2 linked regions of the Symmachiella dynata genome follow. Each later gene encodes a partner of the first gene's protein in a complex. Links are inferred from orthologs where the notes say so. Each region holds a gene or a part of one and is shown in the gene's direction. Other genes may lie near its edges.

The links.
Region 2: the proteins of fliG (region 1) and fliM are in contact, whole or in part, in a crystal structure (PDB 4QRM), measured with the Thermotoga maritima proteins. The link is inferred for Symmachiella dynata from one-to-one orthologs. Residues at the interface, in WP_004082903.1 of Thermotoga maritima: Phe122, Ser125, Glu126, His127, Pro128, Gln129, Thr130, Val133, Glu157, Arg161, Leu164, Leu165, Arg167, Ser169, Glu171, Val172, Glu175, Ile176, Asn179, Lys182; in WP_004081085.1 of Thermotoga maritima: Tyr124, Leu127, Asp128, Ile130, Met131, Gly132, Gly133, Pro134, Glu136, Pro139, Arg141, Thr144, Glu145, Ile146, Glu147, Ser149, Ile150, Lys153.

The regions. Positions count from the first base shown.
Region 1 is NZ_CP036276.1:127,527-143,180, forward strand. The notes cover bases 4,161-6,948. They hold fliG (flagellar motor switch protein FliG), read left to right. Parts: upstream 4,161-4,950; coding sequence 4,951-5,946; downstream 5,947-6,948. Other genes in these bases: Mal52_RS00440 (hypothetical protein), read left to right, coding at 4,161-4,867; Mal52_RS00450 (FliH/SctL family protein), read left to right, coding at 6,026-6,742; Mal52_RS00455 (FliI/YscN family ATPase), read left to right, coding at 6,837-6,948. In the rest of the region: Mal52_RS00415 (hypothetical protein), read left to right, coding at 1-269; Mal52_RS00420 (sigma-54-dependent transcriptional regulator), read left to right, coding at 266-1,795; Mal52_RS00425 (flagellar basal body rod protein FlgB), read left to right, coding at 1,811-2,284; flagellar basal body rod protein FlgC, read left to right, coding at 2,312-2,719; flagellar hook-basal body complex protein FliE, read left to right, coding at 2,854-3,186; more of Mal52_RS00440, read left to right, coding at 3,254-4,160; more of Mal52_RS00455, read left to right, coding at 6,949-8,192; Mal52_RS00460 (flagellar export protein FliJ), read left to right, coding at 8,279-8,734; Mal52_RS00465 (hypothetical protein), read left to right, coding at 8,728-9,399; Mal52_RS00470 (flagellar hook-length control protein FliK), read left to right, coding at 9,510-11,345; Mal52_RS00475 (flagellar hook assembly protein FlgD), read left to right, coding at 11,494-11,922; Mal52_RS00480 (flagellar hook-basal body complex protein), read left to right, coding at 12,256-13,962; Mal52_RS00485 (flagellar FlbD family protein), read left to right, coding at 14,015-14,206; Mal52_RS00490 (motility protein A), read left to right, coding at 14,342-15,124; Mal52_RS00495 (OmpA/MotB family protein), read left to right, coding at 15,247-15,654. UniProt on the Bacillus subtilis protein: One of the proteins that forms a switch complex that is proposed to be located at the base of the basal body.
Region 2 is NZ_CP036276.1:5,803,658-5,819,503, forward strand. What follows is about bases 7,879-10,858. They hold fliM (flagellar motor switch protein FliM), read left to right. Parts: upstream 7,879-8,832; coding sequence 8,833-9,885; downstream 9,886-10,858. Other genes in these bases: Mal52_RS21945 (glutamate-5-semialdehyde dehydrogenase), read left to right, coding at 7,879-8,789; infC (translation initiation factor IF-3), read left to right, coding at 10,192-10,722. Also shown: groL (chaperonin GroEL), read left to right, coding at 1-928; co-chaperone GroES, read left to right, coding at 1,238-1,528; groL (chaperonin GroEL), read left to right, coding at 1,659-3,275; molecular chaperone DnaJ, read left to right, coding at 3,562-4,701; Mal52_RS21920 (nucleotide exchange factor GrpE), read left to right, coding at 4,765-5,304; Mal52_RS21925 (FmdB family zinc ribbon protein), read left to right, coding at 5,436-5,738; Mal52_RS21930 (DNA gyrase inhibitor YacG), read left to right, coding at 5,896-6,117; Mal52_RS21935 (hypothetical protein), read left to right, coding at 6,124-6,465; Mal52_RS21940 (Uma2 family endonuclease), read right to left, coding at 6,517-7,158; more of Mal52_RS21945, read left to right, coding at 7,506-7,878; rpmI (50S ribosomal protein L35), read left to right, coding at 11,048-11,248; rplT (50S ribosomal protein L20), read left to right, coding at 11,470-11,832; pheS (phenylalanine--tRNA ligase subunit alpha), read left to right, coding at 11,992-12,996; Mal52_RS21975 (NAD(P)-dependent oxidoreductase), read left to right, coding at 13,137-14,054; Mal52_RS21980 (hypothetical protein), read left to right, coding at 14,705-15,484; Mal52_RS21985 (hypothetical protein), read left to right, coding at 15,638-15,846. UniProt on the Bacillus subtilis protein: One of the proteins that forms a switch complex that is proposed to be located at the base of the basal body.

The DNA.
Region 1 (15,654 bases):
ATCGGCCGCGGATTCAAGCTTTGTGGAAGATGCAACGCGATGAACTCGACAGTGAAACACGCCAACAATGTGAGGATTTACTCACCGGCACGGAGTCCGACCTCGCGGAACTCGTCCGACAAGAACAAGCCAGTACCGACCGCATTGAACAACGTCGCGCAGCCACACAACAGGATTTAAAAAACCTCGACCAAGGTGGCCGCGTGAGCGAAGCCTATCGCGATAGCCTGGCACCCGCGACACACCGCCGTTTGGACATCGGACAATGACCAACATTATTTCCACACACGATTCCAGTCGCCGTTTCAAATCAGCTGCATTGAATCAACCCATGGACCATCGAAACGACCACAACCTGAATGCCTCTCCGTTAAAAATCTACGGGGCTGACGTCCGTCAGGAACAGACACTCACCGCGCACGCGCTCGTGGTGGGCGATCAGCTTGACAGCCGTACCGCCGTGGTGGATGGGCTTGTCGAATTCGGCGGACGGGCAACAGCCGTCCATTCGCCCGCCGATGCCGAACTGTTGTTGCGCAGCCAGCAATTTGATTTGGTGATTTACAATGTGCACGAAGATGGCGAATCGGCGGTCGCGGCAATCACCGCACTGGTGACAAGTTCGCAGCCGACCCCGCACATTGTCATCGCTCACACTGCCGCTCCGTTTGCAATGATTGACAAGATGCAATCGCAGCCCTGTGTGGTGATCGCCCCACCCGTGAATCCGGAAATGCTCTGCAGCATCATACAGCAAGTATTGGCGCATGCTGAAATGATTGCGGAGAACACCCGCCTTACGCGACAACTTGCACAACGAGGAACACATGACATCGTCGGAAATAGTGCGGCGATTAGCGAATTGCGTTTACGAACTCTGCGCTGTGCCGATGGGGACGCGCCCGTGTTGGTTCAGGGAGAACCGGGCACCGGCAAGCAATTGGTGGCTCGCGTTTTGCATGATTTGGGATCACGAGCCCATCGTCCCTTCATCACGCTGGATTGTTCAATCTTGACCGCCGCACACTTGGAGCGGGAACTGTTCGGCGACACGGCAGTCGATTCGTTTCGAGGTGGTGAACCGCGACCGGGACGGCTGGACTTAGCGGCCGGCGGCACGTTGGTTGTGCAAAACATCGACGAAATGGCGTTCATGATTCAAGCCGACTTTGCACAGGTGTTGCGCGAGCGGCGGTTTCGCCGTTTGGGAGCAACCGAATACCGTCCGCTGGACACGCACATCATCACCACAACCCGCTACGACCTGAGTCATCAAGCGCGGCAGGGACTATTCCGTGAGGACCTACTCAAGGAAATCGCATCACGGATCCTCCCCACACCCGCACTAAAGAACCATCGCGACGACATCGCAGCACTCACAGAACATTTTCTCCGCAACATCGCTCTCAAACAGGGGAAACCGGCCAAACGTATTCCGGCGGCCACCATGGATATTCTGGCCAACTATGCCTGGCCGGGGAATGTTCAGGAGTTGGAAAATCTGATCGAGCGAGGGTGTGCCATCGACTGCGGTCCTAAATTGACCCCGGAACTGATTCGTCCCTGGTTGGCCGCCCCGACGCAAGACCACAACTCGTCCGAAACCGGCATGTCGCTGAAGGAAATGGAACGCAAACTCATCGAATCAACATTCGCGCGTTTTGCCGGCAACCGCGAAAAAACTGCACAAGCGTTGCAGATCGGTCTGCGAACGCTCTCTGGAAAACTGCGCGATTACGGCTATCCGCCGCGCGGCGGCCCCGGCTCCAATCAACCGTTCAAACGAGCTGCGTAACGAAAGGTTCATGTCATGATCAATTCAATATTGCAGTCCACCACAGTTCCGTTACTGGAACAGGTCGCCTCGTTCACCGAACGCCGCCAAGAAATCTTGGCCGGCAATATGGCCAACATCAACACCGACGATTACCGCATGCGGGATTTGGACGTTAAGAAGTTCCAATCTCTGCTGCGGGAAGCAATTGAACTGCGAAGCCAACCCAAACAATCCCAAAGCCAATACCCGATGCCTCCGTTTCCTTCTCCGGGGTTTCCGGGCGACAGCCAAGCAACACAACCCGATATTGCGGACTTGTTCACACCGGAAGTTTTCGAGGCGGTCCAAGCCCCACCCTACAACTTGACTTTTCAAGACGGCAATAATCGCAGCATCGAAGAAGAAGCGATGGAGATGACTAAAAACGGGATGCTGCAAAGTTACGCGATCGAATTCATCAATGCTCAAATGGCCTTGTTACAGCAAGTGATTTCCGAACGGGTCTAACACTTATTTTTTCTTAACGGCAGAACCATGTTCAAAACACTCGACATCAGCACCAGCGGCTTGACTGCCCAGCGGCAGTGGATGAATACCATTGCGGGCAATATCGCCAACGTGAACACGACGCGCGAACCGGATGGCGGGTCGTATCAGCGGCGGTATGTCAACTTCAGTGCCGACACATCACAAAGTGACGGGATGACCCGCGGCGTACCGGTCTCGTATGAAGTCAAATTGGACGAATCGCCACCGCGCTTGGTCTACGATCCCGGCCATCCCGATGCGAACAAGGAAACCGGAATGGTGGCGTATCCCGCATTTGATATCGTGACCGAATTCGTCAATGCCATCGCCGCCAGCCGCGCGTACGAAGCGAATATATCGGCTGTGGAAATGTCCAAAACCATGTTCAACAAATCGCTGGAGATCCTGGCTTAGTGCTTTGACACCAAGTGCACTGGGGTTCCACTGGCTTGGCCAGTGCAACAACCGACTGCCAGAACGACTGACAAAACACTGGCCAAGCCAGTGGCACACAACTTCCCCTTTCCCCCCTTTTATCGAAACAGACGATGCCCGGTTCCATTGGTGGATTTCAATCGAACTTGTTTCCGGCCATGCCGAAAATGCCGCACGCGCCCATTGGGGGCGCTGTCGGCGGCGCAGCCGGAGCGGACGCGCCGCAGGTCAATTTTCAAGAAGCCTTATTGAATTCCATCAACCAGGTTGGCATGCAGGAAAAGCAAGCCTATGCGGCCATTGAATCGTCGCTCGTCAGTGATGAGGACACTCAAGTCCATGCCATGATGGCTATGAAAAAAGCGGAACTCGCGTTTCGTACGATGATTCAGATTCGCAACAAGATGGTCGACGCCTACAACGAAATCAAGGACATGCGGTTTTAACCGCTGAAAAAAACCGCTGTTGTTCTCACACGCTCTTCACTTCACCTAGAAAACTTCAATAAACGCCATGGACGGCATTCAAAACATATTCAAACAGATCGGCGATCTGTGGCAGTCCTTTAGCCCCAGCCAAAAGGGAACGTACACGATGATCGTGGCGCTGCTGATCGCGGCGCCGCTGGTCTATTCCTACAAAGGCTCGGGATCGGATCACGTCCCGTTATTTCCCGGGATCGCTCTGAAGCCGCATGAGCTGCAAACGGTGCACAGAGCAATGGTTTCTACCGGTTTGTCGGGCTGGGATCTGGAGGGCATCGATATCGTCGTCCCCAAGGGGCGCGAAGCGGAATTTTCCAAAGCACTCGCAGGGCAGGGCGGACTTCCGCCGGAAATCTCGGACATTGTCATCAACGTGTTGCAGGATGAAAGCCCTTGGTCGTCGGGAGATGCACGCAAAGAAAAAACCGAAGAGGGCCGCAAGAAACAGGTCCGCCAACAAATTCTCAACATGGATGGTGTCCAGGAGGCCACGGTGAATTGGCCGCCGAAGGAACGCCAACGATATTTCGGTCAGAGTAAACCCCGTACTGGAATCGTCTCGGTGCGGATGGCGGGGGACCGTGAATTGATGCCGCACGAACGCAAATCGATGCAGGTCTTGGTTGCTGGTACGGTCGGGATTAGTCCCGACAGCGTTTCTGTGATCAACTTGGGCACGAATCGCGCCTACAATCCCCAGGACATCGATTCCAACGATATGTATTTCCAACGCCGCAACGAAGAAGAAACGTTGCTGCAGGAAAAAATTCTCAGCGCGCTGAGTTTCATTCGCGGTGTGGTGGTGACGGTTGCCGTCAAACTAGAAAAAGAAGAAGCCACGACGGAGCGGACCGTTTCCTATGACGCCAAGCCGATCGTGATCGAACAGACGACGTTATCCAAGACTGAAAATTCTCGCGAAAACAAACGCAGTGACCAACCGGGCGTCGTGGGCAATACGCCACTCGAAGTCCGTGCCACGGCCAAACCGGCGCAGGAGCGGGAATTTCAACTCGATGAATCCCAGAAGAACAGCATCACCGGTGGCAAAGAATCGTACGGTGTGATTCAAGGTCTACGACCAGTCTCCTCGACCGCCACGATTACCATTCCCGAAAGCTATTATCGAGAGCGCCTGGCAGACGAAGGTGTCCTTGCCCCGGGCCCCGAGGCTTCGGAGGAAGACAAGGCGGCGTATCAGGCCAAGGTCACGGCTGAAGAAACCAAGATTAAACCGCGGGTGACGGAATTGGTCTCCAAGTTGGTGACCGCTCCCCCCAGCGAAGACCCGACATCGTTGGTCACTGTGATCCGTGCGCCGTGGGCGTCTCCTGAGGTGGTGGAAGGACCAGGAATCATGGATACCGCAGGCGGGATGGTCAACGCCTACGGCCGCAGTGTTGGCTTGGGCCTATTCGCGTTAGCGGCGTTGTTTATGCTCAATCGCAGCATGAAAGCCGTGCCATCCGCGCCGGAACCGGATATTGACGCCATTTTGAATCCTCCCAAACCGGACGAACCAGAAGAACCGGTTCGCGAAGTCGAAGTCCTGCCCCCCTCGCGGCGGGACGATGTGCAACTTCTTGTCAAAGACAATCCCGAGATGGCGGCAGCCGTGTTGAACAAATGGCTCTCCAGCTAATCCATAAACGGAACCTGCATTTGTCGCCTCTTTTATTCTAAATCGACATCGAAATCGCTATGCACCCTACGAACGAATCCCAAATGAAACGAGTGCGTAAGTCGGCCGTCTTGTTGTTGAGTTTGGACCGGACCATGTCCGCCGAGATTCTCAGCCAACTCAATAAGGATGCGATCGAACAGGTTGCGTTGGAAATTGCACGATTAGACGACGTCACCCAAGAAGAACAAGAAGCGGTTCTGGAGGAGTTCTATTTGCAAGGACGAGCGCGTCGGCATATTGAATCCGGCGGGATTGAACACGCCTATGCTTTACTCGAACAGTCAATGGGAAAGGACGAGGCGGCGGAAATTATTGATTCCTTGCGGCAATCCATGAGTTCGGTGCCGTTTGGTTTTATGCATAAAGTCTCGGCGGAGAATGTGATCACCTTCATTATCGAAGAACATCCCCAGACGATTGCGCTGATCATGTCGCACTTGCCGTCGGGCTTGGCTGCCGAAGTGTTGGGGCGGCTGCCTTCGGATAAGCAGTTGGACGTCGTTCGCCGTGTTGCCACGATGGAACAAACCAGCCCGGAGGTGATTCGCGACGTGGAAAGCAGCTTGCACGCCCGGATGCGAACGATGTTTAGCCAATCGATGGAAAAAGCAGGCGGAGTCGGGTCGGTTGCACAAATTCTCAACGTTACGGATCGCATGACGAACAAAGGCATCCTCGAAAATCTCGAACAGGACAATCCCGATTTGGTCGACGAGATCAAACGACTGATGTTTGTGTTTGACGACATTCTCAAGCTCGACGACAAATCCGTGCAATCGCTGCTCAAGGAAGTGGACAACAGCCAATGGGCATTGGCGCTCAAAGGCGCTTCGGAAGACCTCAAAGCGAAAATTATGGGCAACTTGTCGCAACGCGCCGCTGCGATGCTGCAAGAAGAAATGGACTACTTAGGCCCCGTCAAACTCAGCGATGTCGAGGCTATGCAACAACAGATTGTCGACACAGTCCGCCGTTTGGAAGACAGCGGCGAAATTACCGTTGCCACTGGAAACGAAGCGGAACAATTGATCACGTAAGGGCTTTGCGACTGCCGACCAGACGCGGCAAACTTTCTGTTTTCCAGTTCAATCCTATTAACAAAGACACCTCAACCCCATGCCGGCCACACAACCCTCTCGGCTTCTCAAAGCCCACGACGCGCGCAACATTGGCTCAAAGGTCGCGTTCAATTACGAAGACTTGCGCCAACGATGTGATCAGTACATTGAACAGATTAGCGCACAGGCAAAACAAATTTTGCTCGACGCGCGGGCCGAAGCCGAACAATTGCGTGCCGAGGCTCAGGAGCAAGGGCACGCGCAGGGACTTGCCGCCGGGCATGAAGAAGGGCTCAAAGACCAGCAAAAGGCGATCGCCGATAAAGCGGACGAACTGTCGACCGCACGATTAAACGCAGCCTTACCCGCAATACAAGCGGCCGTAGATGCGCTCAACACTGAACGCAACCGTTGGTTGACCACTTGGCAGAACACGGCCATTCAACTCAGTGTGGCGATCGCCGAAAAACTACTGCATGCGGAATTGCAGCAGCGTCCAGAACTCGTGCAAGAGACGATCCGCGAAGCGCTGGAACTAGCGGCTGGTAATCCGCAAATCAAACTTCGTTTGAATCCTGACGACGCGGACCACCTGGGCGACTGGTGCGACGAATTGGTGGCGACCGTTTCCACCGCAGGAACGGCCGAAATTGTCGCTGATCCGCACGTCACCACGGGAGGCTGTGTGGTGGATACCAAACATGGCCAAGTCGATGCACGCCTCGAAACCAAACTCGCCCGCATCGCTCAAGAGCTGTTAGACGATAGCGTCTAAACAACCCAGGTTGAACGCGCCCTCTCCGACAGCAGAGGGGAATATTTTTCCGGCCACTGGCCACCGACCACTCGCCACTTGAAAAGCCACCATCATGCTTGCACTGGAAGAACAAATTCAACGCATCTTGCCGGTCGGACTGTCCGGCAGTGTGACGAAGATCGTCGGGTTGACCGTCGCTGTCAGCGACTTTCCGGCTCCGCTGGGATCGGTCTGTAAAATCGCCACCGAAAGTGGCCGCAGCGTCGAGGTCGAGGTGATCGGTTTTCAAGGCGAGCATACCTTGTTGTTGCCGTACGACGAACTGACCGGCATCCGCCGCGGCAATCGCGTCACCATGGTGCAGAGCGTTCCCGGCATTCGCGTCGGCGACCAATTGCTGGGACGCGTGCTCGACGGTCGGGGGCGGTTCATTGACTCCGGTGTCCCGGCCGCCTTGCCGCATCGTGCGCCGATTCACGCCGAGGCAACCTCTCCCTTAAAGCGGCCGCGCATCGATACCCCTTTGGGAACCGGCGTGCGGGTGATCGATGGATTATTGACCGCCGGCAAAGGACAACGGTTGGGAATCTTTGCCGGCAGTGGTGTCGGCAAAAGTGTGTTGATGGGACAAATGGCCCGAAATAGTACAGCGGACGTGAACGTGGTCGTCCTGGTGGGCGAACGGGGACGTGAAGTCCGGGAATTCATTGAGAAGGATTTGGGACCCGAAGGACTCGCCCGCAGTGTAGTGATCGTGGCGACCAGTGATGCGCCGGCGCTGCAACGCTTGCGGGCGGCGTTTGTCGGAACGGCGGTTGCGGAACACTTTCGAGATCAAGGAAAAGACGTCCTGCTGATGATGGACAGCGTGACGCGTTTTGCGCTGGCCCAACGAGAAATTGGTTTAGCGGCCGGCGAACCCCCGGCAACGCGGGGTTATCCACCGAGTGTTTTTGCCCTGCTGCCGCGACTGCTGGAGCGTAGCGGACGTAACGATCGGGGGAGCATTACCGGTTTTTACACCGTCTTGGTTGAAGCTGACGATGCCAATGAGCCGATCTCAGATACAGTACGCGGCATCCTTGACGGACACATCATGCTATCTCGAAAGCTGGCGCATCAGGCGCATTGGCCAGCGATCGACGTTTTGGCCAGTATTAGTCGGTCAATGCCCGACGTGACGACCGACCAACATCGCGCTGCCTCCGATGGCTTGAAACAACTGTTAGCCGCCTACCGGGAATCTGAGGACCTCATCTCGATTGGAGCGTACCAAGCCGGTTCGAACCAACAGGTCGACGTGAGTTTGAGAATGCGTGAGGCGATTCAACAGTTTTTGCAACAAGGCATGTCCGAATCGGCGGCATTGGACAGCACAATCGAGCAATTGTTGCAGTTGTCCCAAGTCCGTGAATCATTGCTGCAAAACAGTTCTGCAAGTGACGAAACACACGCTGCCTCGGCGTGACGACACGAGATTCAGTTTTCAACCCAATCTGCAAATTTACTAACAGGACATAGTTCTCCCAACGCAATTTGAGATAAGTCACGACCGTGCCGAAATTCCAGTTCAAACTCGAAACATTGCTCAACATGCGTTTAGGACGACGGGACCAATGCCGCCAGGCATTGGCGACAATCCTCAGCCACGACGCGGAGTTAGCAGCCCAAATGCAGCGCGTTGTGCAGCAACGTCTCGGGCAATTGCAGGAACTGCGCGATCTGAATTCGTCACGCAACATGAACATCGATGCCACAGCGGCGCGACGGTACTATGCCGGGCAACTGACGTCGGAAATCGCTGGGATCGAACATCAACAAAGCCTCGTTGCTGAGCAACTGGAAATCTGCCGCCAAACACTCGTCAAAGCAGATCAAGATGTCAAAGCTCTGGAGAATCTGAAGGAGAAGCAACAGGCGGAATTTATGCAACTCCAAGAACAGCGCGCTCAACGCGAACTCGAGGACAGTTGGTCCGCCACGAATCGAGATGAGGTGCCATTATGTTAAAAACCGGCATCGTGATCTTCGCCTGTTTCTGCATTGCAACCGTCATCACCGAAGCAGTCGGTTTAGGGGTGCTTTGGTCGCGGGGACAACTCAATCAGCGGACGTTTCGAGAAATTGAAGTCATTCTGACCGGCTCGGATTTGCTGGGTATCGACGTCCAAGACAACGAACAAGAAACGCGGCAACTCTCGCTGGATGAGATCAGCGAAAAACGGGTGACTGCGATTTTGGGCATCGAAAAACGCGAAAACCTTGCCAAACAATTGTTAAACGACGTCATGAAATTTCGCGATGAAGTGACCGCCGAGCAAAAGGCGTTGATCAAAGACCGTGAATCGTTCAATGCTGAATTGCAGCAGGTCAACGAACGAAACACGGCCGAAGCCACGGAACTGGCGCGAGGCATTCTTTTGGCCTCTTCGCCCAAGGTTGCCGTCGATCGTTTGATGGAATTGACCGTTGAGGAAGACGTCATCTTGCTACGAGGTATGCCTGACGAAAACATTGCGAAGATACTCAAGGAATTTAAAACAGGACTGGCACAGGAACGAGCACAACGCGCACGGCTTATCTACGAATCGATTTATCGCGGCGAACCAACCAGTTCCGTGATCAACAAACACTCCGAAAACGGACAACCACAGGTAGCCACCCCGGCCGGCTAGCCAACACAAATGGCACATGGCGAAATCGTCACGGACGATAGAGCGGGTGCACCGAATGCGTCGTTCGAAATCGTTGATCGGAAACCGACCCGCTGACAGGAACAAGAGTTATGTCCTCGGATAATTTTAACTTTTCGATCGATGCACTTCCGGTTTCGGCACCGGCAAAACCTTCGTCGCTGGACACGTCGGCAAACCGCAGCGATTCCACGCAGAGTGGGTTTCGCGATGTGCTGTCTGGTTCGATGGACGAGACCCGTCAATCCCGGCGGAACGAACCTCGCGATGACGCGCCATCGTCGACGCGCGAAGCCGCGGCACAGAAGCCGTCGGCAGAAGACCGTTCTTCTGATTCAGCGCGGCAGCGCCCAGAGATCCCCGCGGACTCAAAACGCGCCGAGGCGCAAAACACCAGCGCCGATGAACAGGTTTCAACCGAACCGACTGAACCGACCGAAGCGGCGACGGATGCCGGTCAGCAGCCTGCCGACCCGCCAAAAGCGGCTGAAGGTGCGCCGCCGGCAGAATTCGTGGCAACGCTAATGGCGACGCAAACCACAACCGCGAATGTGGATTCCGAAACGACCGCTTCCTCTTTTGAAACAACCACGATTACCGTACAACCGCCTCCACAAGGTCTGGTGACCGCTTTAGCTGCCACAGGCAATGGATCCGCCAACTCGCCGTTGACCAATGATCAACAAGCGGATGAGGGGACCGGGCTGGAATCTGCAGCGGAGGAAACAATAACGGTCAATCAGCCGGCAAATGCGACCGGGGCGGGCGGGCAACCGGTTGAGGCGGCTCAACCGGCGATCGAGAATCCAGCAGCCTCCCAAGTGGCTACGACAACACCCGCCAGCGAAACGGCTTCCTCGTCGCCGACAGAGAGTCGTCCAGCGCCCGTTTCACCGCCAACGACGGAGCCTCAAGTCTCGGCTGGTCAGAATGCAGCAAACAATGTGTCGGAGACCAATGAACCGCCAGTCGCGCAGAAAAATTCTCCACAACAGCCAACCGAAACATCTCAAACCGCGCAGCAACAATCCGTCGTTGAAAATACAAATGGATTGGCAACTGCGGACGAGGGGACCGATCCACAGCCTGCCTCACCGCCGACAACAACGGCAGGCAGTTCCGCAAAAAACTCTGAGACCTCCGAGACAGTCTCTTCCGACAAAGCCGGGCCGCAACAACCGCTGGATACTTCAATGGACGGTCAGCAATCGCAGAGCGGTTTGTCCGACGATCAATCACAGCAGCAATCGAGCAACACAGCGTCGTCTACCGATTCGTTGACGAAGACGGGAGAATCAGCGGGCGTACAAAGTCCACTTGTCGCAGTTGATGATTCGGCGACCGGGCAGGAATCGACGGAATCGGTCCTGGGCGGACCCGCACCCAGTTCGCAGCAGTCGGATGTCTCACGAACTGTCGGGACATCTACGACCACCACAGTGGAGACGGCTGTGGATGTTCAGCGACCTGATTTCGCCATGCGCATCGCCAACGCAGTCCGTACCTCTGCCGAAAACCGCCAAGAGGTCACCATGCGCCTGACGCCGCCGGAACTGGGGGCGTTGCGTATTGAGGTCGCCGTGGAACATGGAAAAGTCTCAGCCCGGATTGATGCACAATCGTCGGCGGCCCAGAAAATCCTCTTAGACAGCTTACCGCAATTGAAGGAAGCCTTGGTCCAAAACGGGGCGAGTGTGGAACGCATTGAGGTGATGCTGGCCGACAACTCGCCCAATGACCAAGGGGGCGCTCTGGGACAGGGATTCACAGAACAAGGCGAACGAGGCCAAGGGCCACAGGACCAAACGACTTACGGTGAAGACGATCGCAGTGCGGCTGAAGGCGAAGAGATAGCGGAAACCGCAGCGCCGACGGCTCAAGGAATCACACGAAATCGCGGCATACTTGAACTGGATATCACCATCTAAAGACCGGGCGGAATCCGGGACTTCGACTCGCAAGATCGTCAACCGAAGACACAACGTTTTACATTGGCTGTTCCACAAATGGTTGATCCATTTGTTTATTGAATGTCAGCCGGCGACATAGAAGGCCGGCTCTCGGAAGGAACCGATCATGGATGTCAATACAACCACAAGTACCAGTGCTGCGTCGACGGCCACGACTGTCGAATCCGAGAAAACGGGTTTTGCAGCACTGAATGCCGACGATTTCATGAAGTTGTTATTAACGCAACTTCAGAATCAAGATCCCTCGGAGCCTACGAGCAACGAAGAGTTGCTCAACCAGCTCTCCTCCATGCAGAGTTTGGCCTCGAGTATCGAACTAGGCGACACGCTCAAGGATATCGTCTCCAACCAGCAATTGACTGACGGTGCCGCGTTTTTGGGATCGTACGTCACAGGCGACAACGACCAAAATGTCGCCGTGGATGGGGTTGTGGACCGCGTCGTTATGCGAGAGGGATCTGCCTATCTCGGAATCGGCGAGCAAGAAATCCCAGTGCGGAACGTCACACAGGTGAACGCGCTGTTCGCCCAATAACGATTCCTGACTGAATTGAATCGAACTCCACCGTCGGCTGAACTTTCCTTCGGCACGCGGTGGTTTTTGCTGCGCGCTAGTCTTTGAAGCGCGGTAGTCCTTGATGCGCTGTGACGAAGTGGAGCTAGCGGACTTCCTAGATTACCAGGTTCCCCGGACCGTCATTGCCCAGACAATTGTACCGGCTGCAAAATATCCGGTCGATAAAACGACTGTGCGAAATTGTTCCGCCCTGCGGAGTCACATTTCGCGCTGAAAACAATTGTCACCTGTCTCGACCGAATGATTGGATTGGTCGAGCCGAATTGTCATGCTAGACCGTGGGGGGTCATTATGGGTCTTACGTCCGCGTTGAATACGTCTTTGAACGGCTTGTCTTTGAACGAAACCGCGATTGATGTTTTAAGTAACAATATCGCCAACGCGGGGACCAACGCGTTTAAGTCGTCTCAGGTTCAGTTTTCGACGCAGTTGGCCCGTACGCTCAGTTTCGGTTCGCGTCCCACTGCGACCAACGGCGGTACCAACGCCAAGCAAATTGGTTTGGGAGCCACGGTCGCGGCGATTATTCCCGACTTCAGCCAAGGGAGTATCACGAATACAACGACACCGTCGGACTTGGCGATTCAAGGCGATGGTTTTTTCATCGTCGAAAGCCAGGAAGGCAATGTCTATACGCGGAATGGGACGTTTCGTCTCAATAGCGAGAACGTGCTGACCAATAGCCAAGGACTGCGGGTGCAAGCTTATGGTGTGGATGACGATTTCAACATCATCAATACGGAATTGAAGGGCGTGCAAATTCCGCTCGGTGAACTGAGTATCGCTGAAGCCACCGAAAACGTGGTGATGAGTGGAGCGCTTTCTCCGCAAGGTGAAATTGGTACGCATGGGACATTATTGGAAACGGCCCCGTTGGTCATCGATGGCGCCGGAACGGCGCTCACGTCCACGGCGACGTTGCTTTCAGACGTCCGCTTAGCGTCCGATCCAGCGACGCAATTGTTCACGGGCATCCCCGCCGATTTGGAGCTGACCGCAGTCAAAGGGGGGCGAACCCTCGATACGAAGACATTAGCGGTCACAGCGACGACGACCGTCCAGGACTACATGGACTTTCTCGATCAAACCCTGGGACTGCAGTCGAACGGAGTGCCCACCGATGCCGATGGCATTGCCGTGGGCGTCGACCTCAGCGGCGGCATGATTCGTGCTAAAGGCAACCGCGGCTCCGTCAACGACATTTCTGTTCCCGTGGGTTCGATGGTCATGAACGGCGGTGTTGTTGGATTAGATGTTCCTCGGAATGGCGAAGCCGCCGATGGAGAAAGCACGTTCACCACGTTCGTTGTCTTCGACTCATTAGGCGAAGCGCTGACCGTGCGGATGAGTGCCTACAAAGAAGCTGAAACGACCAGTAGCACGACGTTCCGCTATATTTTAGAAAGCGATAACAACAGTTCGGGGATCCCCGGCGATGTTGATATTGCTTTGGGAAGTAGTACGGTGGTCTTCGATAGTGTGGGGAACGTCGCCGACCAACCCAACAACTCATTCTCAATCGATCGGAACGGGAGTGCCGCCGTCAGTCCGATGGTGTTTGAGGTCGACATGTCGGCGATCTCAGGGATTTCGTCCTCGGGAAGTAACCTCAACCTGAAATCACAAGATGGTTCCAGCCCCGGTGTATTAACGAGCTTCGTGATCGACGAACAAGGGGTGATCAACGGTGTGTTCGACAACGGTGTCATCCGGACGTTGGGGCAGGTCGTTCTGGCTCGTTTCACCAATCCAGGCGGCCTGTTACAAGACGGTGGCGATACATTTCGGGAAGGGGTCAGTTCCGGGGAACCGCTGGTGAGCACCCCGGGAACGTTCGGTGCCGGTACGATTCGCGCCGGTGCGATCGAGTTGTCCAATACCGACATCGGACGAAGTCTCGTTGATTTGATCGTAGCCTCGACCAACTATCGCGGTAACGCCCGTGTTATCGATTCCACGAATCGGCTCGTGGATGAGCTGTTACTGTTGGGCCGCTAATCAACGACTTGATCGCTGAGAACGGCATAACTCTCTCTTAGGGTAGGCAGCCATGATTCAACTGACGCGACTCAACGGCGACCAATTCGTACTCAATGCCGAATTGATTCGTTTTGTGGAAAGTCGCCCTGATACGTACATCACGCTCACCACAGATGATCGCTTTGTGGTGCGTGAAAGCATGGATGAGGTTGTGCAGCGCTCGATCCAGTATTCGCGTCAGATTCGCGGCGGCATCGTCTAACACGGTAATTGATCGAATTGGTTTTGAGGCCCGGGTCTCTGTTCGGGATGGCATTTTTGGGGCCGTCGGACAACCCGGTCGCGGTGCCGTGAAACCGGAAGTATCGACTCGGCGTTCAGGGATGAAAACAGGCTCATGGACAAAGCAACAATTGGTGGATTGGCGAGCGGAGTCGCATTGTTGGTCATCGCGGTGTTCGTTGCGCCTGGATCGAAGTTCTCAGCGTTTTGGGATACCGCCTCGGCCGCCGTCGTTGTGGGGGGCGCGATCGCTGCGACAGCAATCGCCTTTCCCGTGGTGGCGCTGCTCAAGTTTCCGCGGGTCATCAAAAAGACCCTGCAGCCCAATGCCTTAGAAGCCGGTCCGGTCATTGCAGAACTGGTCGGGCTGGCTGAGGTCGCCCGTAAAGACGGCATCCTGGCTTTGGAGCAAAAAACGGAGGAGATTGAAGACCCGTTCATTTTGCTGGGCATCCAGATGGCGGTCGACGGCATCGACTCGGAATTGATGGAGGAATTACTCCGCACCGAGGTCGATTCAGTCGCCGAACGTCACAAAACCGGCAAGATGCTGTTGGACACGTTGGGCCGTTACGCACCGGCATTCGGTATGATCGGGACGTTGATGGGTTTGATCATCATGTTGGGAAACATGGATGACCCCGATGCGATCGGTCCCGGTATGGCGGTCGCCTTGATCACCACGCTCTATGGAGCCATCGTCTCCAACTTAGTTTGCCTGCCCTTGGCCGACAAGTTGGCCTATTACAGTAAACGCGAAGTCGAAATCCGAGAAATCATCGTGCGTGGAATTCTCTCCATCCAACAAGGAGACAACCCGCGCGTGGTGGAACAAAAACTGAAGACCTGTCTGCCGGCCGACCAACGCGGCTCGGATGAAATGGCAGATGCCGCATAAGCGAGCAAATGGGGGCCGATGGAGCGGGTTCCTAGATCCAAGATTTGCTCTCCACAGCGGGCAACAAATTGTTGGCCCCGCCATTTCTTTTACCGGAAATCATCTCGGCCGAGGCGCGACCCATGCCTGTTCAAGACGATCCCGCTCCCGGCGTTCCCGAATGGGTTGTGACCTACGGTGACATGATGTCGCTGTTGCTGACGTTCTTCATCATGCTTGTCTCGATGAGCGAGATGAAAGAAGAAGGGAAGATGCGGGCTGCTCTGGACGCCATCAGCGAAGCGTTCGGTAATGAACAAGCGATGATGGGATCACCCGGCGATTCGTTCCAAACGACCAGTGTGCTCAGCAAGCTGAGTTCGATGGGGAATCTTTCGTTAGGGGGCACGCGCGAATCCGCTCTTAAAAATCGAGGTCCTGCGGGCAAATACGACCCGGTGCAACGAATTCGCGAAGGGACCGTCGTCACATTGGGCGGCGCAGCTATGTTTAAGCCTTTTGAGGCAGAGCTGTCCGACGAGCTGAAACGA
Region 2 (15,846 bases), 5.7 Mb from region 1 along the record:
CAAGCTCCGCGGCATCTTGAACATCGCAGCCGTCAAAGCTCCTGGTTATGGCGACCGCCGCAAGGCACAGTTGGAAGACATCGCCATCCTCACCGGTGGCAAAGCGGTCTTCAAAGATCTGGGCCTCAAACTGGAAAACGTGCAGTTGAGCGACTTGGGAACAGCCAAGAAAGTTCGTATCACTGCTGAAAATACCGTTATCGTGAGCGGTGGTGGCACCAAGGCCGCCATTGCTGGGCGTGCCGATCAAATTCGTCACGAAATCGGCGAGACCGATAGCGAATACGATCGCGAAAAACTGCAGGAGCGGTTGGCCAAGTTGGCTGGCGGCGTCGCGCAGATCAACGTCGGAGCCGCGACCGAGACGGCTATGAAGGAACGCAAAGACCTGATCGACGATGCCCTGGCGGCAACGCGTGCGGCGATCGAAGAAGGGGTTGTTCCTGGTGGCGGCGTGGCGTTGGTTCGCTGTGCCAAAGCCATCGACGCTCTCAAGCTCGTCGGTGACGAAGCCCACGGAGCCTCGATCGTCAAGAACGTGTTGGACATCCCGATTCGACGCATCGCCGCAAACGCCGGTTCTGAGGGTGCGGTGGTTGCCAACAACGTTCGCAAGCTGAAAAACAAGTCCGAGGGCTACGATGCTCTCAATGACCGCTACGGCGACATGTTCGGCTTTGGTATTGTCGACCCAGCCAAGGTGACACGAATTGCCTTGCAAAACGCCGCCAGCGTGGCGTGCTTGTTGTTGACGACCGAAGCAATCATTGTTGAGGAACCGGCCGAAGAAGGTGACGACCACCAGCACGACCATGACCATGGAATGGGCGGTGGAATGGGCGGCATGGGTGGCATGCCTGGCATGGGCGGTGGCATGCCCGGAATGGGTGGCATGCCCGGCATGGGTGGTATGCCCGGAATGATGTAAGCATCGGCTCTTCAGAGCTTCCGGTGTGTCGGGGTTTGAGTCTGTGACTCAGAAACGATCAGCACATCGGGAGGATGAGAAGTCGGTCCGAAATGAGTCGATGAAGTCAGCCCCGCGTCCGGCAGAAATGGCGTGCGTTGGGGCAGACCTTTTCAATAAAAACGGTGTCAAAACCAATACGGTTTCAAAACCAAATAACGAGCGGCACGTTCGCTGGTTTTAGCGTCAACAACAGGCGTATACGGTTTTGAGCCGAGTGTTAGCAACAACGAAAACCTTGGCGAACGGATTTTTGGAGCAAACAAGAAGATGCAGTTGAAACCTTTGGATGATCGTGTTGTCGTACGAGTGATGGAAGCAGAAACCACAACCGCCGGCGGCATCGTGCTGCCCGATGCGGCCCAAGAAAAACCCCAACGCGGCGAAGTAGTTGCCGTCGGTCCCGGCCGTTTGCTGGAATCGGGCGAACGCGCTGAGTTGAGCGTTACGGTTGGCGATAAAGTCCTGTACGGCAAATATGGCGGAACGGACATTGAAGTCGATGGCCAAGAAGTCATGGTCCTGCGAGAAAGCGATATTCTGGCGAAAATCGTCAGCTAACGTTGCCCAGTTCACATGACGACGGCGATCGATTTTTTCCATCGCTGCACGTCGATTACTGATCGATCCGATACTGATCGATCCGGTCATTTGCAAGATTACAAACACCCCCGACGAGGAGTGAGATAGCGTGGCGAAACAATTACTTTTTGATGACCGCGCGCAACTCAAGTTGCAGCGCGGAGTACGGACGCTGGCGGACACCGTCGCCGTCACCATGGGACCGACTGGCCGGAACGTCGTGATCGACAAAAGCTTCGGCAATCCCGTCGTGACCAAAGATGGCGTGACCGTTAGTAAAGAAATCGAACTGGACGACCCGTTTGAAAACATGGGCGCCAAGTTGGTCAATGAAGTCGCCACCAAAACCAGCGACATCGCCGGCGATGGCACGACCACCGCGACCGTTATGGCGCGTGCCGTGTTCGAAGCGGGACTGCGAAGCATTACGATGGGAGCAAATCCCATGGTCGTTCGCCGCGGTATTGAAAAAGCGGCCGATGCCGTTTTGGCCTATTTCGCCGAAACGTCGAAGCCGGTCTCCAGTAAAGAAGAGATCGCCCAAGTCGGCTGTATCTCGGCCAACAACGACCGTCCGGTGGGTGACTTGATTGCCGACGCGATGGAGCAAGTCGGACGCGACGGTGTGATTACTGTCGAAGAAGGCAAAGGCAACGAAACCACACTGACGCTGGCTGAGGGGATGCAATTCGATAAGGGTTACATCTCCCCCTACTTCGTCAACGATCCCGAAACCATGAAAGTGGAATTGGAAGATTGTTATATCTTGCTGTTCGAGAAGAAAATCTCGAACCTGCGGGAACTCGTGCCGCTGTTGGAGAAAATTTCACAATCCAGCAAGCCGTTGTTGATCGTCGCTGAAGACGTTGACGGCGAAGCGTTGACCGCACTGGTCGTCAACCGCCTGCGTGGCGTGTTGAATGTGGCAGCCGTCAAAGCCCCCGGTTTTGGTGATCGCCGCAAAGCCATGTTGGCCGACATGGCCGTTTTGACCGGTGGCACGCTGATCTCCGAAGAGTTGGGCATCACCTTGGAATCGGTCGAGTTGAATCAACTTGGCCGTTGCAAAAAGGTTGAAATCGACAAAGATTCCACAACCTTGATCGAAGGTGGCGGAGACTCCGAAGCGATCAAAACCCGCGTGCAACAAATCCGCACTCAAATCGAAAATACCGATAGCGAATACGATCGCGAGAAATTCCAAGAACGTCTGGCCAAGTTGACCGGCGGCGTGGCAATTATCTCCGTCGGAGCCGCTACCGAATCGGAGATGAAACAGACCAAGGCACGCATGGAAGATGCCCTGCACGCCACACGGGCGGCTGTCGAAGAAGGCATTCTTCCCGGCGGTGGTGTCGCTTACTTGCGGGCGATCGAAGCAGCCAAAAGCGTCAAAGCCAAAGGGGACGAAAAGATCGGCGTCGCCATTGTGGCCAAAGCACTTGAGGCTCCGATTCGCCAGATCGCTGAAAACTGCGGCGAAGATGGCGCGGTGATCGCCGACGAAGTCCGCCAAAAAGGCGAGAACATCGGCTACAATGCCCAGGCAGGTGAATATGTCGACATGTTCAAGGCGGGCATCATTGATCCGACCAAAGTGGTCCGCAGTGCCGTCCAGAACTCGACATCGATCGCCGGCTTGATGCTGACGACCGAAGTCTTGGTCACACGGACTGACGACCTCGAAGGGGGCGACAAGAAGGCGGTTGAAGGTAGTATCCGCTAACAAGTCGCGCACTTTGAGTTTTCATAAAATCCGGACGGGCCACCCTTGCGGTGGCCCGTTTTGTGAATCAGCGATTGCAAAACCTAGAATCTGAATACGATACAAAAAATAGCAGATTCTTCGAGCTTCGACTTCGAGAAGGGCTCAAGCGGAGCATAGCTGGCGCAGTGTGTGCGAGTTTGGTTTCGGGTATCAACAATTGCGACTCAGTGTGAATCATTCTTCTTGAAAAAATCGATCGCTTGCGACGGCGGTCATTCCAGTTTGTAGTGAAACCATGGCGGTGATGGCAACGAAACGCGACTATTACGAAGTCCTCGGCGTGGCAAAGGGAGCCGATGGCGATGAAATAAAAAAAGCCTACCGCAAGGAGGCGTTGGCCAATCATCCCGATAGAAATCCGGGGGATGGAGAGGCCGAACAACGCTTCAAGGATGCTGCCGAAGCATTCGAAATCTTGGGGGATGAGCAAAAGCGAGCACGGTACGATCGCTACGGTCATGCCGGCGTGCAAGGCTTGGGGGGCGGTGCTGGCTTCACCGACATCAATGACATCTTCGATTCCTTTGGTGACATGCTGGGTGGGATTTTCGGTGGGTCACGAACAGGCCAACCGGGAGCCGGACGACGTCCCTCGCGCGGTCGCAGCCTGAGAACGGGCATCACCGTCACGTTGCTCGAAGCGGCACGTGGTTGCACCCGAGAATTGGAAGTCCGCCGCCACGAAAACTGTGAGACTTGCGGCGGCTCCGGCGCCAAAGCCGGTTCCATCGCCCAGCCCTGCGACTATTGTGATGGTCGCGGGCAGGTCGTGCAGTCGCAAGGTTTTTTCCGCATTCAGACGACTTGTCCCGCCTGCAGCGGCGATGGTGTCGTGGTGCGGGATAAATGTGAGGAATGTGGCGGATCTGGACGCGAATCAAAAACGGCGCAACTGGAGGTCAAGGTTCCTCCAGGGGTCGATAACGACATGCAGCTTTGTCTGCGGGGCGAAGGTGAACCGGGAGCGCTCGGAGGTCCGCGAGGCGATTTGTATGTGGACATTCACGTGAAGGAACATTCGTTGTTCCAACGCGACGGCAACACGCTGACTTGTCTGGTCCCGATTACCTATACACAAGCGGCGCTGGGCGCTGAAATTGAAGTCCCCATTCTGACCGGCCGGCACGACCTGAAAGTCCCAGCCGGCACGCAAACGGGCACCGAATTTCGGTTGCGGGGTTTAGGCATGCCCGACCCGCATGGACGAGGGACGGGAGACTTGTTGGTCGAAGTCCAAGTGGACGTTCCCAAAAAACTCACGGAACGACAAGAAGAGTTGCTCCGCGAGCTGGCGGAGTTGGAAGAGGCTCACGTCAGCCCACATCGCAAGTCATTTTTTGAGACACTCAAGGACTACTTCACAGGCGAAGACGAAGAAACCTAGAATTGATCGCCCCGTGAATCGGCGGTCCTTTCCCTGGACGATGATCGGTAAGGAAGAAATCTCGTGGCAGACGAAACACCCAACGAAAATCCCGACAACACAGCGGCCGAGGCAGCGGCATCTGACGATCAAGAACCAACGCTCGAAGAGCAGTTGGCCGCAGCGATCGCCGAACGGGACACAAACCTAGACCGCTGGCGGCGGGCTGAAGCGGAATGCGAAAACGTGCGCAAGCGGATGCGTCGCGAATTGGAAGAGGCGCGCAAATACGAATCGCTCGGACTGTCGCGCGACATTTTGCCTGCGCTCGATAACCTCCAGCGGGCGATTGACGCAGCAGGACAGACGCACAATCTGGATCAACTGATTGAAGGCGTCGAATTGGTGGCGAAGCAATTCCAAGATGCTTTGAACAAGCATCAAGTCATTGCGATCGATGCTGTCAACAAGCCGTTCAATTCCGAACAGCACGAAGCGATGCAACAAGTCCCCTCCGCCGATCATCCCCCGATGACGGTCATTCAGGAGCTCGAGCAAGGCTACACCCTGCACGACCGCTTGGTGCGACCCAGCAAAGTGATTGTCTCCAAAGCTGTGGAATAAAAGAGGTTTTCGCGCGGAGGATGTGGGTTGCTCTTTCCGCTATCATTTTTCAAGTAGTCCGGGACTGGTTTGCTCCGACCGCTGGCCATTTTCCTCGCTAAGAGGTTTTACGTCTCGACAAAGGAACTGCGATGCCGACGTACGACTACGTTTGTAAAAGCTGCGACCATCAGTGGGAAGTGTTCCATTCGATGAAGCAAAAACCGATCCGCAAATGCCCCGAGTGCGGCAAATTAAAAGCGGAGCGGATGATCGGTTCGGGCGGCGGAATCATTTTCCGTGGATCGGGTTTCTACGAAACGGACTACCGCAGCGAATCGTACAAGAAGGCCGCCAGTGCGGATAAGACCGCAGCGGCGAAAAAGACCGAATCCAAGCCAAGCACGTCCGACACAAAGGCGAGTTCGTCTGGAAGCAGCAAGTCGAGCGATTAAAGTCGGCCGGAGTCGTAACCGGTGTTGCCCCCGGAAATTGCTCGTCGCCCCCCGTTTCGAAAATCGCGCTTGACGCCGCACGAGTGTTGAGGCGACAATTTTGGCGGGGAGCCGTTTTGGCAGTATGCACCGTTTTTGAATCCGGGAAATCCGTGCGATGATTCAACTCATGACTTGTCCGATCTGCGATAAAGCTGTCTCCGCCGTCGAAGCAGCTGAGTCCAAGACATTGCCATTTTGCAGCCGACGTTGCCAACAGATCGATTTTTTCCGTTGGACGGATGGCCGATACGCCATTGAAGAATCCTTGGATGACCGGCCGGACATTGTCGAGAAACTCGCCGAAGAGTTTGACGAATTCGATGAGGCGGACGGTTAACTTGCTATGGCCAAATGCGATCAAGGGTACTTGTGCGAAGTCTGCGGCCAAGCCGTTCCGGGTATCACGGACAGCGATCTGTATTTGCGCTATGTGATCGGCCGCGTAGAAATCGCAGCACTGCATCGCGAACCCGAGCGTCATCTCCACTGCAATCCCGTACTATCGCAGTTCATTGTCGACGACAAATTCCCGCCGGTCACGGTTGAGGGCGATTTCAGCAAATGTCACATGGATGACGAATCCCGCCGCCGCGAAGAAGAGTTGGTCACGCGCGGCTGGCAACGCTTGAAGGAAGTGGGCCGCTTAGGACTCAGCGTGCCGGAATATCCACTCCCGGGTCTCTAAGTCCCGCAGCATGACTCGGTGACTTTTGAGATCACACTGCAGCTGAATATTTCATTCGGCATAGATGCTGGCAACGGGCAATGTGAATCCGGGGAGCACATCGCCGCCGTCGAGACTTTCCTCGATGCCGACAATTTGTTCCTGATCGACCGCTGTGTAAACGCGAACCTGTTTCCGCAAATGGTCGACGTACCACACAAGACGGACTCCGACCTCGAAATAATCGCGGAGTTTCTCCTGCATCTCCTCGGCCGTGTTGCCTTTGCTGATGACTTCGATCGCCAAATCAGGCACCAAAGTCGCCACAGGCGTGCGTGGGACTTTGCCGTCGGGAAGTTTATGCCGAGCAATGAAGGAGACATCAGGAATCCGGACTAAACCGGGCGCGAGCCGTAAGATGCCGTCTGCCCCCAATAGAATCCCGAGATTATTTTGTCGAATGAAATCGCCGAGGAACTGGCCAAGCAACATCGCAATATACGACTCATAGGTTCCCATGGTTTTCTCCAACAAAACGCCGTCGACCAGCTCATACAGACGATTTTCGCGGTCATGAATGTCGACCACGTCCTCCTCGGTGGCTGGGTCGGAGTCGTGTGGGAGGCGGATACGAGATAGCGGCATTGCACCGTAGCGTGCCGCTAAGTCAACCGCGGTCCAGTCGGCGGCTATGGAGTCGACTGCGTGAGACATGGGGGCTTGTTCTCGAAAAAACAGCATTTCTTGGTTTACTTCACCAATTATCCGCTGCGATTGGCTCCGGAACAAGTCCAAATGAGGACCGCCCCGATACACAGTGAGGGAACCCGTACAGCCATTTCAGTGTCTATTGGGACGGAATATTGTGCCTGCGCAGCGGCTAGGCAGGCACTAAGCCGCGTTGACAGAAAGTCGGAGTTTCTCGATACTCACTGATGAAGCAATCGAGGTCAATTTTGCTAGGCCAGAAAGTGCTGATCAATGCACGCGTGGAAGGTCTCTGCGCAGGCTGATCTCAAAACAGACGTTTTAAGACAAGCGGAACACGGGTGGAAACAGCGGTGAATGTAGCGACAACAGCAACAATACCGGACTTAAAATCGTACACGCGCGAAGTCGCTGAACGTGCGCAACAAGCTGCGCGGGGTCTGGCGCTGGCGAGCGGGGGGCAAAAGGATGATTGGCTGCGCCGGTCGGCGGAGTTGATTCGTGCGCGTGGCGACGAGATTTTGGCCGCCAACGAACAGGATATTGCCCAGGCACCGGAGTACGGACTGAATGCGGCAGCCGTTGACCGATTGCGGCTCACCCCCGAGCGATTGGAAGGAATTGCCACAGCGCTTGAGGAAGTCGTTGCGTTGCCCAATCCGGTGGGAGAGGTCATCGACAGCAACATCCGCCCCAACGGGTTGGAGGTTCTCAAAGTCCGCGTTCCGTTGGGAGTGGTCTTTTTCATCTACGAATCGCGGCCCAATGTCACAGTCGATGCGGCCGCGCTGTGCGTCAAAAGCGGCAATGCGGTCATTCTGCGGGGAGGCAAAGAGGCCTTTCACAGCAACCAGGCTTTTTATGCCATTCTGCAAGAAGCGCTCAGCGATGTTGGGTTGCCGGAGCAGGCTGTGCAACTCGTGGAAACAACCGATCGAGACGCGGTGGGGCATTTTTTGCGGCAGAGTGACAAGATCTCCGTGACGATTCCACGGGGCGGCAAAGCATTGATCGAACGGGTCGCCGCTGAAGCGACAATGCCGGTCATTAAACACTACGACGGAAATTGCCACGTCTATGTGGACACGGCAGCGGATTTGGATGCGGCGCTGCGAATCGTGATCAACAGCAAATGCCATCGCCCCGGTGTCTGCAATGCGGCCGAAAGCCTGCTCGTACATCGCGAGGTGGCGGAGACGTTTCTGCCGAAAATGGCGGCAAAGTTCGCCGAGCAAGGTGTCGAGATGCGGTGTTGCGAACGTTCGTTACCGCTCATGCCGGGTGCGGTCCCGGCGACACGCGAGGATTTTGCTGATGAGTTTTTAGACCTGATTATTTCCATCAAGGTGGTCGATGACTTGCAGGCAGCTATCGATCATATCGAAGAGTTCAGTTCGCGGCATACCGAGGCGATCGTCACCAACGACTTAGCGGCGTCGCGGCGTTTTTGCGCGGCAGTTGATTCGGCGGCGGTGATTGTGAATGCCAGCACGCGATTCAACGATGGAGGTCAATTCGGTTTGGGAGCCGAGATTGGCATCAGCACCGATAAATTTCATGCTCGCGGGCCGTGCGGTTTGCGGGAATTGACCAGTTACAAATACCTCGTGCAAGGCGCGGGACAGATTCGAGAGTAAGGTACTCCTCGAATCGGTAGACGGCAATGGGTGGAGGCCAAGGATGGCAGACGTACTCAGCCAATCAGAAGTGGAATCGCTGTTATCAGCGCTGGATCCGGGTGTGCAGGTCCGTCAAAAGCGCGCGGATGATCCGAATTCCCAAGTCAGCATCTATGACTTCAAACGCCCCGAACGCGTCAGCAAAGAGCAGATGCGGGGGTTCCAAGCGCTGCACGAAGGTTTTGGCCGGGAATTCGGGGCTGCGCTGAGCGGGATGCTGCGGACGATTGTGGAAGTCAAACTGATCAGCGTCGACCAATTGACCTACAGCGAATTCGTATACAGTTTAGAAAACCCGTCCTGCTTTAATTTGCTGACTGCCGAACCGTTGGAAGGGCATATCATTCTTGATCTGAACCCGTCCATTGTGTTTCCGATCATCGATCGACTCTTGGGGGGTGGACGGGAATCGACACAGAAATTGCCGGGACGGCCGCTCACAGAAATCGAAGTGCGACTGGCCAGCCGCATCACCAACTTGGCCATCGAAGCCTTAAAAAATGCTTGGGCACGGATTTGTCAATTGGACCCCAAAATCAGTCAGGTCGAGAGCAATCCGCAACTGGTGCAGATCGTGCCGCCCAACGAAGTCATCGTGTTGATCAGCTTTGAAATTACGATGGGGGAAATGCGGGGCATCATGAATTTGTGCATCCCGTTTAATACCATCGAACCGTTGGCCGGCAAATTTTCGTCCAACGCCTGGTCCACCTACACACAAAAACAGGCCGATGCGCGGCAGTCGATGAACCTTGAAACGGGGGTTAATCATGCAAAGGTCAAACTGGTGGTTCGATTGGCAGAGACACACTTAACCAACAGTGACCTGCTGAATATGGCTGTCGGGGATGTGATTCCCACCGGCACAGAAAAATCGGAACCTTTGCAGGTCGACATTGAGGGCGTGCCAAAGTTTTACGCGCAACCCGGCTCCTACAAAGGGTATACCGCCGTACAGATTGGAAAAGCGATCCGTGCGCCTGAGGATGTTGTCGAGGAAAAACTGAAGAGTATCGCAGCAACAAAACCACCGCAGGCGCAAGCAGCGACATGACATTTAGCCAACAGCGGGGCTTCTGGGAGGTGTCCTGCACAGATATTTTTCTCCGGCAAGGCGTAAGATGTCGTGGGCAAGTCCTTGACGGAGTGAGGTTTAGGGGTCAAAATATCCCCAGAGTAGTACAATCGTTCTTGCTTGTCAGGTTGCTAAGAACGGTGCGGGTTTGACGAATAGATCGTTATGGCCCGCATATCGGGCTGTGACACCTGACAATTCGAGAAGTGTCGTAGACGCATATCTAGGCGCTGCGGCGCAATAAAAGTTCAGACGTATTTTTTACCATGAGTTGCCTAGTTCAAACTGAAAAGGACACAAACTATCGACACAAGTCATCGACTCAACGATCAAATCCGCATTACACCAGTGCGGGTTGTGAGTCATACGGGGGAAATGCTGGGAATCATCCCCACAGCCGACGCACAGCAAGTTGCGTATGACGAAGGCCTGGATCTTGTAGAGGTTGCTCCGAACGAACGTCCTCCCGTGTGCCGCATTATGGATTACGGGAAGTTTAAGTACGAACAGAAGAAACGGCTGGCCAAAAACTCCAAGCAGCATCACGTCCAACTGAAGGAAATTCGGGTCCGCCCCAAAACGGGCGACCACGACATCGACTTCAAGGTCAAACGTGCACGCACGTTTTTGCAGGGACGTGATAAGGTCAAGGTGAACATCATTTTTCGCGGCCGAGAATTGGCGCACAAGGATCGGGGCATGGAGATCCTGAATAGCATCATCGAAAACTTGGACGACATCGCGAAAGTTGAAAAATTTCCTAGCATGGAAGGTCGGAACCAGATGAGCGCAATCTTGGCTCCGCGGGCGTCCTAACCTCGGTGGGAGACAAGAAATCGTTTCAAAACCCTCTGGCGTGTCCTGTTGACTGATCAGCAAGTTCCTGGAACATCCGCAACCGGGTTTTGAAACAGATTCTACGGTTTTCGGCGACTCAGCGGTGAAATCCAACGGTTGATCAGGCATCTGTGCCGATCAGATGGATCATTGCGGGGTGATTTTCGGGGTCCAGCTAGAGATTCCTCGAGCGGCAGACGTTTTTTTGCACGCGCAGGCTGGCTTTCCGAAACGGAAGTCCGCTATAATCCGCGACTTCTGAAGATATTCAAACCAATTTTTCATAGACTCTGGCGGCGGGATCATGCCCAAGCAGAAGACACACAAGGGAATTAAGAAGCGGTTCAAAGTGACTGCTACAGGGAAAGCCAAGCATCGCAAGGCTTTTCGTGGACATATCTTAGGGAAAAAGACCTCGAAGCGTAAAAGCGATTTGCGCCAGGATGGTGTGCTCGTCGGCGCCGAGGCGAAGCTGATCCAAGCCGCTTTGCGGCCAAGCAGTTAACGACGCACGTGTTCAGAATTGCCGTATTGGATTGAAGGCGGGCCACCTTGGTGGACAAGGCGCCAAGGCTCGCTTCGCCTTTGCAGAACAATTTTGCGGGGGGAATTTCCCCTGGGCAATTCATGCTGGGCAATACAGAAGATCTATGGGCCGGGACGCACTCCCGGAAATCCGCTCGAGCCACATCGCTGCACAATTTAGACAACAGGTAGTTTAGAGTCATGAGAGTTCGCAAAGGCGCCGCTCGTCGGCGTGCCAAAAAACGGTTATTCAAAGAGGCCCGCGGTAATTTCGGGGGCCGTAAAAACTTGACCCGTACGGTCAAGGAAACCCTCGTCCGCTCACGGGCATTTGCGTATCGCGATCGCCGCGTGCGGAAACGTGATATGCGCAGACTGTGGATCACGCGGATCACCGCCGCTTGCCGCAGTCGGGGCATGAGCTATTCCCGGTTTATCAACGGCTTGCTCAAAGCCGAGATTGCCCTGAACCGCAAATCGCTCAGCGAGTTGGCCATCCACGAGCCGCAGATTTTCGACGAACTGGTCGAACTGGCACAGGCTCAAGTCGCTGCTGCCGCTTAAACCGGCTGCCGGCTACTTGCTGGTCATCATGCTCATTTGCCGAACACGCAATTCCTCGGTCCCCGCCGCCTGCAAAGACGCGCGGGGATCGATTTATTTCGGTCCCATGATATCTCCCTCCGATTTCCGTAAACCTTCATCAAAACGGCCAAACCTCTGATGGAATCCGTCAAGCAGAAATTCGACGAGTACGCTCAGGAGGCAAAAGCTGCCATTGAAGCAGCGACTTCTCCTGAAGTCTTGGAAAAAATTCGGGTTGAGTTTCTTGGCGCCAAAAAGGGCCGGCTCCGCGATTTGCAATCGTTATTAGGTAAGGCAGACCCGGAACACCGCCCTGCCCTAGGCAAGCTGTTCAATGAAGTCAAAACAGCAGTGACCGCCTGTTACGATGAATACAAGAAACAGCTCTCAGCCCCGAAAACGACTGCCGCAGGGCTCGACATCACCCTGCCCGGTGCGGTGCCGCGATTGGGGAACCGGCATCCCCTGACGCAGACGATTGATGAATTCAAAGAGATCATGGGGCGGATGGGATTCACCGTCGCCTCCGGTCCTGAGATCGAGGACGAACACCACAACTTCGAAGCACTCAACATCCCCGACGACCATCCGGCTCGGGACCCGCTGGAGAATTTCTATCTAGCAACGGCAGAGACCGCGGCCGGCGGGCCGTTGTTATTGCGCAGTCAAACATCGACCGTGCAGATTCGCGTGATGGAACAGACCGAGCCGCCGATTCGTATTATTTCGTTGGGCCGCGTCTACCGCCCCGACACGATGGATCGCACGCACTCCTGCATGTTCCATCAAATGGAAGGCTTGATGATCGGCGAATCGGTGACGATGGCCGAACTGAAAACCGTGTTGCGGTTGTTCGCGCAAACTTACTTGGGGCATGACGTGCATGTCCGCTTTCGGCCCTCGTTCTTTCCCTTCACCGAACCCTCGGTGGAAGTCGACATGAGCTGGGGCGATGATTGGTTGGAGATTGGCGGCGCGGGGATGGTCGATCCGAATGTCCTGCGTTCAGTCGGCTACGATCCTGAGAAATACTCCGGCTTCGCATTCGGTATGGGTGTGGAACGGTTCTGCATGCGACGGCACAACATCCCCGACATCCGCGAGTTTTACACCAACGACGTGCAATTCCTGCAGCAGTTTTAACAAGTTGTGACCGTCGAACGTTGAACATAAAGTAGGGCAGGCTCCCGCCTGCCGTCATCATTCGCGGCAGGCGGGAGCCTGCCCTACAGAAACTTAGCGAGCGGGTTTAACTACAAGTCGGTTCAAAGGAGATACCAACGATGAGTGTACCAACAATTGCTCCCGGCACGACAAAAGTGGGTTGGATCGGCACCGGTGTAATGGGCCAAAGTATGGTCGGGCACCTGATCGACGCCGGCTTCGCAGCCACCGTTTATACTCGCACGAAAAGCAAAGCCGACGCGCTGATTGCCAAAGGGGCTGTCTGGGCCGATTCGCCCAAAGCAGTTGCCGAAGCCTCGGATGTGATCTTCACGATTGTTGGTTTTCCCAGCGATGTGCGGGAAGTGATGTTGGGCGAAGACGGCGCACTGGCCGGTTCAAAGGCGGGCAACGTGCTGGTGGATATGACCACCAGCGAACCGTCGCTAGCCATTGAAATCGCCGAAGCCGCGCAAGCGAAAGGCGTGCACAGCGTTGATGCCCCGGTCTCGGGTGGCGACGTGGGTGCGAAAGAGGCGCGGTTGTCGATCATGATCGGCGGCGACAAAGAAGTCGTCGAAGCGCTGAATCCCTGTTGGGAAGCAATGGGCAAAACGATCGTGCATCAAGGCCCCGCCGGCGCCGGGCAGCACACGAAAATGGTCAATCAAACGCTGATCGCCAGCGGCATGATCGGCGTCTGCGAAGCGTTGCTGTATGGTCACAAAGCGGGCTTGGATTTGCCAACGGTTTTGCAATCGGTGGCGACGGGTGCAGCGGGAAGTTGGTCGCTGTCGAATCTCGGCCCACGCATCATGGACAACAACTTTGACCCCGGTTTCTTCGTCGAGCACTTCATCAAAGACATGGGCATCGCCCTGGCCGAAGCCAAACGGATGGGCCTGTGCCTCCCCGGCTTGGCGCTGGCGCACCAGCTATATCTCTCCGTCCAAGCCACCGGCCACGGCCGCGACGGCACGCATGCGTTGCAACTGGCGCTGGCTGAGATGTCGGGAGTGGATTGGCGAAAGCGGTAGTGGTATTTGAAGAGCGCATGGCAGACCTGCTTGTCCGGATGTTGAAACGCATTGTCATGTGACGGGAGACCTACGGTCCGGTTAAGTGCGGGGTCAGGAGACCCGCGCACAACTTCCGAGCGATGGAATAATACTCACGCAAAGCCGCCAAGATCGCAAAGGCGATACGGGGATCATCTCATTCATGATCGATGGCGGCGTGGCGGGGATGCCGTTTCTGTGAGAGAATTGTTTCCGTCAGTTGGACGCGATTTACGCAAGCTGATGCCTAAGCGCATCGACGTCGCAAATTTCTTTGCGAACTTGGCGGCTTTGCGTGAGGCTTTTTTGTCCTGCGGCTAACTGGCACCCCACCGCAAAAGTAGGGTCAGCTGTGTGTACAGCCGGACCCTATGAGGCTTATTACACCCCAGACCATTGGCGAGACCTACAACGTAATGTCTGTTGGTTTCGCCCTTCCCCATTTGAATGCGTGGCGAGGTCGTATACGGTAGTGGTATTTAAAGAGCGCATGGCAGACCTGCTTGTCCGGATGTTGAAACGCATTGTCATGTGACGGGAGACCTACGGTCCGGTTAAGTGCGGGGTCAGGAGACCCGCGCACAACGTTGTGGCGGAAACGGTAACCATGCGGTCAAGGCTCTAATCCGATGCAACCGACGCCTCAATGGTGGATTGTCGACAAACTTAACATTCGAGACGTTGAGTTAGATTTCACTTCATCGAGCGGGGAACGGTTTAGTACGCAGGCGGTCTATGCCGGGGTCACCTGTCTGGTTAACGCACTGGACTATGTGCAGTTCCATGCTGATCCGACGCAAGTCATTGTCTGTGCGGAATGTGGGAACACGGGATGCGCGGCAGGTGGATGGATTTGCATTCGACGGTTCGGCGACTTCGTTGCGTTCTTCCCCGCTTTTAGCCAAATGTTTGACGCGTGGAACGACGCGTCGAAAGGCTTCGGAGAACCCGAGGAGTTTTCGCCACCACCGTATGTTGCGACGCACGGGATTCCATTGATCCCTTCTTGTGTCTACACGGAATGCAATACAGCAACGTCGGCTCTCCCTGGCTTGGATGCGATAAAGCCGATCACTGCAGGCGAAGCCGTTTGGCTAACCCAGTGGTTGGCTCCCTTGCATGTTCTCGGGAAAAATCCACGGCGGCCACGCCTGCTGCATGAGGCGATTCTAGCGGTAAAAGATGGCAACCTCATCGACGAAATCGACTGCCTGAGGCGATTTTTGGACGACAACTTTAACTCGTCCGCAGTACTTGCACCGGTCGCTACTTACGAGAACTCAATAATCGAATTCTATCTCGAAGGTCCCGGGACTCCAGCTTGGCGGCCACTCTCCCACATTGGAGATCGATTGGCTTTTCATTTTGAGCCCAACGCAACCTTGGACTTTTTGGTCGAAGATTCGTAAGCTTACCTCAAGTGCGGGGTCAGGAGACCCGCGCACAACGTTGCGGCGGATTGGCGAAAACGGTAGGAATCCGGTGGGCTGTGCGAACCACTTTTGTGATTTTTCGCAGCATTTATTTCGTTTTTTTGCCTTGCCTAGTAGGAGTCACATAATGTGACAGGCAATAAAAAGCGGAGGTACCCCCAAGTGGTTTCCGAGCGCGACGGAGATGCAACCACGACACGCTGTTATCGGATTGACCGGCAACATCTATGGTTCGGCATTTGCCAAACCATTTATTGCGGCGCCATAGCGATCGCCTGTTATTACGTGGCTTTTGTGGGGACCACAATCCCCGATTCTGATGCGGGTGGTCTCCGCTT